One region of the Kroppenstedtia sanguinis genome, then DNA from elsewhere that is predicted to be linked to it. Evidence: predicted binding sites of a transcription regulator. Region 1 holds the regulator's gene; each other region holds the start of a gene.
What was found. Region 1 encodes LexA, which represses DNA repair genes until DNA is damaged. Its sites were predicted from a motif close to CGAACATATGTTCG; they were not measured.
Positions count from the first base shown of each region.

Region 2: dinB (DNA polymerase IV) is a predicted target of LexA. The motif match lies at 779-792, and genes of this name have one in related genera.
Region 3: JOD24_RS03425 (YolD-like family protein) is a predicted target of LexA. The motif match lies at 1,143-1,156, and genes of this name have one in related genera.

Region 1 is NZ_JBNPXF010000006.1:30,288-32,558, forward strand. Features, by position in the region: gene JOD24_RS05200 (dicarboxylate/amino acid:cation symporter) at 1-837, shown strand, start outside; gene lexA (transcriptional repressor LexA) at 898-1,521, opposite strand; gene JOD24_RS05210 (LysM peptidoglycan-binding domain-containing protein) at 1,700-1,996, shown strand; gene JOD24_RS05215 (hypothetical protein) at 2,018-2,271, opposite strand, start outside.
Region 2 is NZ_JBNPXF010000005.1:60,327-62,597, forward strand. Features, by position in the region: gene dinB (DNA polymerase IV) at 1-748, opposite strand, end outside; gene JOD24_RS04540 (DUF1885 family protein) at 868-1,284, opposite strand; gene JOD24_RS04545 (hypothetical protein) at 1,571-2,011, shown strand; gene JOD24_RS04550 (GapA-binding peptide SR1P) at 2,254-2,271, shown strand, end outside.
Region 3 is NZ_JBNPXF010000003.1:185,416-187,686, forward strand. Features, by position in the region: gene JOD24_RS03415 (DUF3885 domain-containing protein) at 27-188, opposite strand; gene JOD24_RS03420 (DUF3885 domain-containing protein) at 453-638, opposite strand; gene JOD24_RS03425 (YolD-like family protein) at 777-1,112, opposite strand; gene JOD24_RS03430 (SDR family oxidoreductase) at 1,293-2,271, shown strand, end outside.

The DNA.
Region 1 (2,271 bases):
AAAGATCTTTTGTCCAAGGAAAATATGCTCGCCTTGATTCTGTTTGCGATACTATTTGGTACGGCGGTCAGTATGTCGGGAGAGAACGGAAAAACCGTCGCTCGGGGACTGGCAGCCTTGTCTGAAGTTCTGGTCAAGTTGGTTGGGGTGATTATGTGGTTTGCCCCGGTGGGGTTGGGATCTTACTTCGCTTCTCTAGTAGGGGAATTTGGCCCCAGTCTGGTGGGTTCCTATTTAAAGGCAGTCGCGGTCTATTATCCTGTAGCTGTTCTTTATTTCTTAGTTTTTTTCAGCTTGTATGCTTGGGTGGCAGCTGGAAAAATTGGTTTCCGGAAATTTTGGTCTAACATTTTTCCCTCCGCAGTCACCTCATTGGCCACCGGTAGTAGCGTGGCATCGATCCCAATCAACTTGGAAGTGTCACGAAAAATCGGAGTTCCCCCGGATATCCGGGAGATGGTGATTCCGATGGGAGCCACCCTCCATATGGATGGCTCTTGCTTGAGCGCCATTCTGAAGATCTCATTTTTGTTCGGATTGTTCCAGATGCCTTTCCATGATATCCAGGATTATTTGACAGCGATCCTGGTAGCCATCTTTTCCGGAATGGTGATGTCGGGAGTTCCCGGTGGGGGATTCACAGGTGAACTCCTCATTGTCAGTCTGTATGGATTTCCCCCGGAAGCCCTTCCCGTCTTGGCTGTCCTGGGGACCTTAGTGGATCCGGTGGCGACGATGGTCAACAGCGCGGGAGATACTGTCGCCGGGATGCTAGTCGCGCGATTTGTGGAGGGGAAAGAGTGGATCCAGAAAAAATGGGAGAACGTTCTTGTGTGAAGTAACAAAAAAGACTCGGCCTACAGGCCGAGTCTTTTTTGTACCCTTAGATGAGTCTTTTCATTCCAGCTCCCGGAACACCCCGATCACTTTGCCGAGGATGGTCACCTCCGGTAGCCGGATCGGTTCCATGGTATCGTTCTCAGGTTGTAGTCGGATGTTGTCTTTCTCTTTGTAGAAACGCTTCACGGTTGCTTCGTTCTCGGGGGTCATAGCTACAATCATGTCTCCGTTGTTCGCCGTTTTTTGTTGACGGACTACGACATAATCCCCGTCCATCACTCCGGCGTTGATCATACTATCTCCACGAACAGACAGGATAAATGCCGAATGATCCGGACCGACCATCCGACGGGGAACGGGAAAATACTCTTCCACATTTTCCACGGCAGTGATCGGCTCCCCAGCGGTCACTTTTCCAACGAAAGGGACCATCATCGTCTGGGAGGAAAGATCGGGAATCAGATCATTTGGATCCAGTACTTCGATGGCCCGGGGTTTAGTGGGGTCCCGTCGAATCAGCCCTTTTTTTTCCAGTCGATTGAGGTGTCCGTGGACGGTGGAGCTGGAGGCTAGTCCAACCGCTTCCCCAATTTCGCGGACGGAGGGGGGGTATCCCTTTTCTCGCACTTCCTGTTTTATGTAATCTAAGATGGCCTGTTGGCGTGACGACAATTGACTCAAATGGCTCATCCCCTTTCCTTGGCTCCCGGTTTCGCTGATGAGTTATTTTCTACAAGTATACATGATGTTTGGCAAAAGAACAAACATCAGTTCGAATCGTGCCAGAACATACATTTCCATCATAAATGGACCCGGATCCACATAGCTTGTACCATCATCCTCCGGAGGGAGAGATCTCATGTTCAGGACCCGACGAATCGTTCTTGTGGTTGAAACTCTTGCCCTCGTAGTCGTCATCGGCTGTTGGTTTCAAGGGATGGGAAATGCGGAAGGGCAGACTCCATATCGCGTGATCCAAGTCCAATCCGGGGATACTTTGTGGGGGCTGGCGAGAAAACACGGGGATCCGAGACGGGATGTGCGAGAGACCATCACAGTGATTCGGGATGTGAATGGATTGAAGGAAAGCGATCTCCTACCCGGTCAGAAACTGAAGGTTCCGATGAGCGTCAAAGAAGAGGCCCCTAACGACTGAAGGGCCTCTTCTTGGGCAAGGCTAACGGTATCGGATATAGGTGATCTCTTTTTTTAAATCTCCCAATCCTTCTATAGCATGAAGGACAATAACGGGTACGATATCATCTTTGGTGGAGTCGGAGAGGGCCAGCTTCACCAGCTTGATATCATGATAGATAAAGGAAAAATCGATTCGATGGACGACGTCTTCTGAATGAATGGATTCTTCCACCCGGCGTAGATCATGACTCAGCTTATTCAATTTGCCGATCAAGCGTTGTTTCATCTCCCGAC
Region 2 (2,271 bases), on a different contig from region 1:
TGGATTTGCTTCCGTCGAGGGAGGTAGGATCCACCGGACTGTGATCGATGCCATGGGCGGATTGGTGAAGCACGCGGCCAATCACACCGAACCGATGGTGAAGCAGATCGGGGTCGGCTCGGGCCAGGTCGCCGATGGTCCGGATTCCCATCCGGTGAAAATGGCTTTCCATCCGTCTTCCCACCCCGAACAGCTCAATAACGGGAAGAGGCCAGAGGCGTTTGGGAACATCCTGTGGGGTTAACAGGGTTAACCCTCGGGGTTTTTTCAGGTCGGCAGCCATTTTGGCGAGCAGTTTATTGGGGCCGATGCCGATGGAACAGTGGATGCCTGTTTCAGAGTGGATGCGGTGCTGAATTCTCCGGGCGGCTGTGAGTCCGTCCCCGAAGAGGGCTTCGCAACCGGTCATCTCGACAAAGGCTTCGTCGATGGAGAAGGGCTCCACCTGGGGGGAGAATTGTTTCAGAATATCGATGATCCGCACGGACACCTGAACATAGGTGGACATCTGGGGGCGGACACACCGGGCGGTAGGACACAGTTCTTTTGCCTGGGAGACCGGCATGCCCGTTTTTACACCCAGGGCTTTAGCCTCATAAGAAGCGGCTAGTACAATGCCGTGGCGACGTTCGGGATCTCCGCAGACAATAACCGCCTGCTCCCGCAGTGCCGGGTCCAGAGCCTGTTCCACACTGGCATAGAAAGCGTTCATGTCCGCCAATAGCACAATTCGTTCCCCTTTTCCCACCTGAATCCCTCCTTGCGATTCAAAAGTTCACGAACTTGTGTTCCTATCCTTAGGATATCCTTCCGCGACTGAAATGAAAAGAGGGAAAAAATGAAAACACCATCCCTTTGCGGATGGTGTTACGTTTTGCGTGGATGAGAATACATGATACGTCCGTTGAACAGTTGCAGTTCGGCTGCAAATGATTTGGCCAGAAAACGGCAAAATTCATTGGCTTTGGCGTGATCTCCGTGTGTGGCCCCATCGGGAAGCACCAGCTGAATAGAGGGAGGGCTTGCTGGGTCCTCTTCTTTGCCGGGGTCTATCCCGATCAAGAGATATTTGTACAAGTGGGACTCCTTTCCTCTCAGCAGAAGCCAGTGATTGCCGTCGGAAGTGGTCTTTTCCTCTACGGAGTAGGGGAAGGCGGCGGAAGCATAATCCCAACCCAGTTGTTCTCCTGTACGAGAGGTGCCATCGATGAGAAGATCCAGTTTTTCTTTCACCTCATTCAGGCTGACGGGTTGGGCCAGCTTGATGTAAGCACTTTTGCTCAAGTGTTCACCCTCCTGAAAAATACATTGAGGTTCTGACAAAAGAGAGACACCTATATGTTAGCATGTTTGAGAAGCAATGGACAGAAGGATTGAAATATTGGCTCCTTTGCAAACGGAATTTAATATTTTTTCCATATGAAATATTTATATAAAAAGAGAGGGAAAGGGGGAGGGTACGTTGAAATGTTATCTCGGAGCGGGATGCTTTGATAAGAAAAGTGTGTTGAGTGAGGAAAACAGTTATGCTAAGCTGTAGTTTACTCCAATAATGGGGGATGGATCGGAAATGCGGAAAGCAGATCTTCTGGACGAAATCCGGGCGGAGATCGGTGTGGTATCGGATCGGCTGGGAGGATCCATCGAACGATTGTATCGGTTTGTACCGCAGGTTCTGTATGAAAAGGTGTCTGCCTATCGTTATGCCGGGGTATACCTGGTATCCGGATATCGGTTCGTGGAGTTTTACAGTGCTGGTTTTTGCTCCCTCCTGCCGGCAGTCTCTTTTGGTTGCGGCCTCCACAGTGTGGCGGCGGCCAGAGGGAGTGTAGTACGTGAACAGACGGGAGATCAGGTGGAGGTTTATGTTCCTTTCTATCGGGGGCATCACCTGATCGGAGAACTGGTTGTTGTGGGCATGTCGGTTCGAAGTGTAGATGAGGAAGATATCGCTCTTTTTTGTGAGATTGCTTCTCTCCTAGAAACCAAGGTGGAAGAGTGTAATTCCTGATCCTTGCCAAGAGAAGGCGCAGAGAAGGGATCCTTTTAATGTAAAATTTCGAATTATGGGAATGAACTGCGAGGACTGAGATCGGCCGGCGAGGGAGCCGGATTTTTTTATTGCCAAGAGAAACCAGAGATCACAGGTTGACGTTAATTGTATATCCTAATATAATAAATGTGACATATTATTTGAGGCCAAGGCGCTTTAATTCAGGCTGAATCCGCTTTTCAAGGGGGATGTCAAATCTGATGGAAGCAATCATATGT
Region 3 (2,271 bases), on a different contig from region 1:
GGGCCGTTTCGTTCCCATCATCCACTTTATGGTTCATCAACAGCCCTGTGATTAAATATTTTCAATTTTCTCCGGTTCAAGAGATTTTTTTCATTGGCATGGCGGACGTTGGCGACCAGTATCAAATCGTCCGCTTCTGGGTGCAATTCCCTGAAGAGAGTGATCGCCCGATGATATACACGTTTCATCAGGGCTGTTGATTAACCAGAAAATGGGTAGCGGAAGGGAGTCGTGTGCTGCCAAAGCGACCTTTGCCATCCTACCCAGCGGAGAATCTGAAGGGAGGGCGTTTAGGGGCAACATCTTCCCTGTGTTACTTCCGTAAGGCTTTGCCCCTGCCCGATCGGAAGATTTGGAGCGGCCAGTTTTCACTTCCTTGCCGGATGGCAACGGTCGCGTGGGTGAACACGATCTCCCTACCCAAAATATGGCTAATCAACAGCCCTGACGTTTCATATATTCTTCAGTTCTTCTTCGAGGTCTCCCAACTCAAATCGGATGCCGATCTTCCAGTTATAGAAAAGAGGTGGTCGCAAAGGTAGTGAAGGAAAGTGGGTGTTCAGGTAGTTTTTCAGTAGCATTATTTCAACTCCATGTCGGTTAGGTATGGTACCGTCCCACCATCCCCGTCCCTTCATTTTTGTTCTCCTTTCCACGCTGAAAAGTCTGCCACCGAATGTTGGAGCTTTTTAACAGGTTTGAAAGTGTCAGGTCGTGAACACCTGTTATTTCTCCGCCGACGCCGGTTCTCCTCCAGCTTCTTTTTCATATGAAGGTCAAACCTCTTCCGCATCCAGAATGAGGGGGAAGGGGATGAGTTGGCGCTCTTCGTCATTGCCGAGGAGAATCCACCTTTCGATAGGATTGATTTTAAGCACGGTTCCGCCGGTTCTCCGGGGTCCGTATTTGCTGGCATAGGTGATCCGGACCGGCTCCCGGTCCAGGAAGGAACGCTCAATAGTGCGCCCGATCGCTTCCAAAGCATCGGGATCTAGCTCAGGAGGGCGATATTCTTCCTGTCGGCGCCGTTCTTGCCACAAGTGGTGTTCATGCTCAGGAAGGATCATCCGGTGTCCTTCCCATAGTTTGTTGCCACGTTGCAAAGGGTTCACTCTTCCATCACCTCTTGGCATCATCATACACGAACGTACATTCGATTATGATCTACAAATGTTGGAAAAAGGGTTGCATAATATACCGAAATATCAAAATATATTGCATTAAAGCGCTTACAGTATTAAGATTTCCAGAAGGGAGCCTATCTTTTAACTCGTGCAAAGGAGGAATGGTTCATGAGCAGTCAATATATGATGACAGGCTACCCAGGGTTTATTGCCGGGCGTCTGTTCCGTGCCCTGGCTGAGAGGGATCCTGCTGCTTCCTTTGTCTTTCTCGTTCATCCGAGTCAGTTGGAGAAGGCGCGGGAGTTGACGAAAAGGGAGGAGCGGGTTCGTCTCCTGGTGGGGGACATCACCCAGGAAGATCTGGGGTTGTCGGTGGAAGAATTGCCTATACTGAGGGAGAGCATCACTCACTTCTTTCATTTGGCAGCGATTTATGACCTGGCGGTTCCCAAAGATTTGGCCTATACAGTCAATGTGACGGGGACGGAGCAGGTTAACCGGTTTGTTGGCACTCTGAACCACTTGAAACGGTATATCTATTTCAGCACGGCGTATGTTTCCGGCGATCGAACTGGAATCGTCAAAGAGGATGAGTTGGACTGTGGACAGGGCTTTAAAAATCACTACGAGGCGACGAAATTTGAAGCGGAAAAGCGGGTGGCCGCTCTGCAGGAGGTTCCCTATACGATCATCCGCCCTGGGGTAGTGGTAGGTGATTCCCAAACGGGGGAGACGGTCAAGTTTGACGGACCGTATTTTGTGATGCGTTTTCTGGATGGGATGAGGAATCTGCCCGTTCCCTATGTGGGAAAAGGGGACAATCCATTCAACATCGTTCCCGTGGACTATATCTTGAAAGCGACGGTTTACCTGGCTCATGCGGAAAAAGCTACCCATCGGACTTTCCACCTGACGGATCCTTCTCCCTATACTGCCCGAGAGGTGTACCGCATGATCTGTGAAGAACTGCGTGGAAAGACCCCCTCTTACACCATTCCCGGAAAGATGGCAGATGGGTTGATGTCTATTCCATTAGTCCGAAAATTTTTTAATGTGGAGAAGGAATCCATCTCCTATATGTCTGAACAGTCTGAGTATGATTGCAGCCAGGCGGTTTCCGTGTTGGCTGAGGGAGGGATCCATTGTC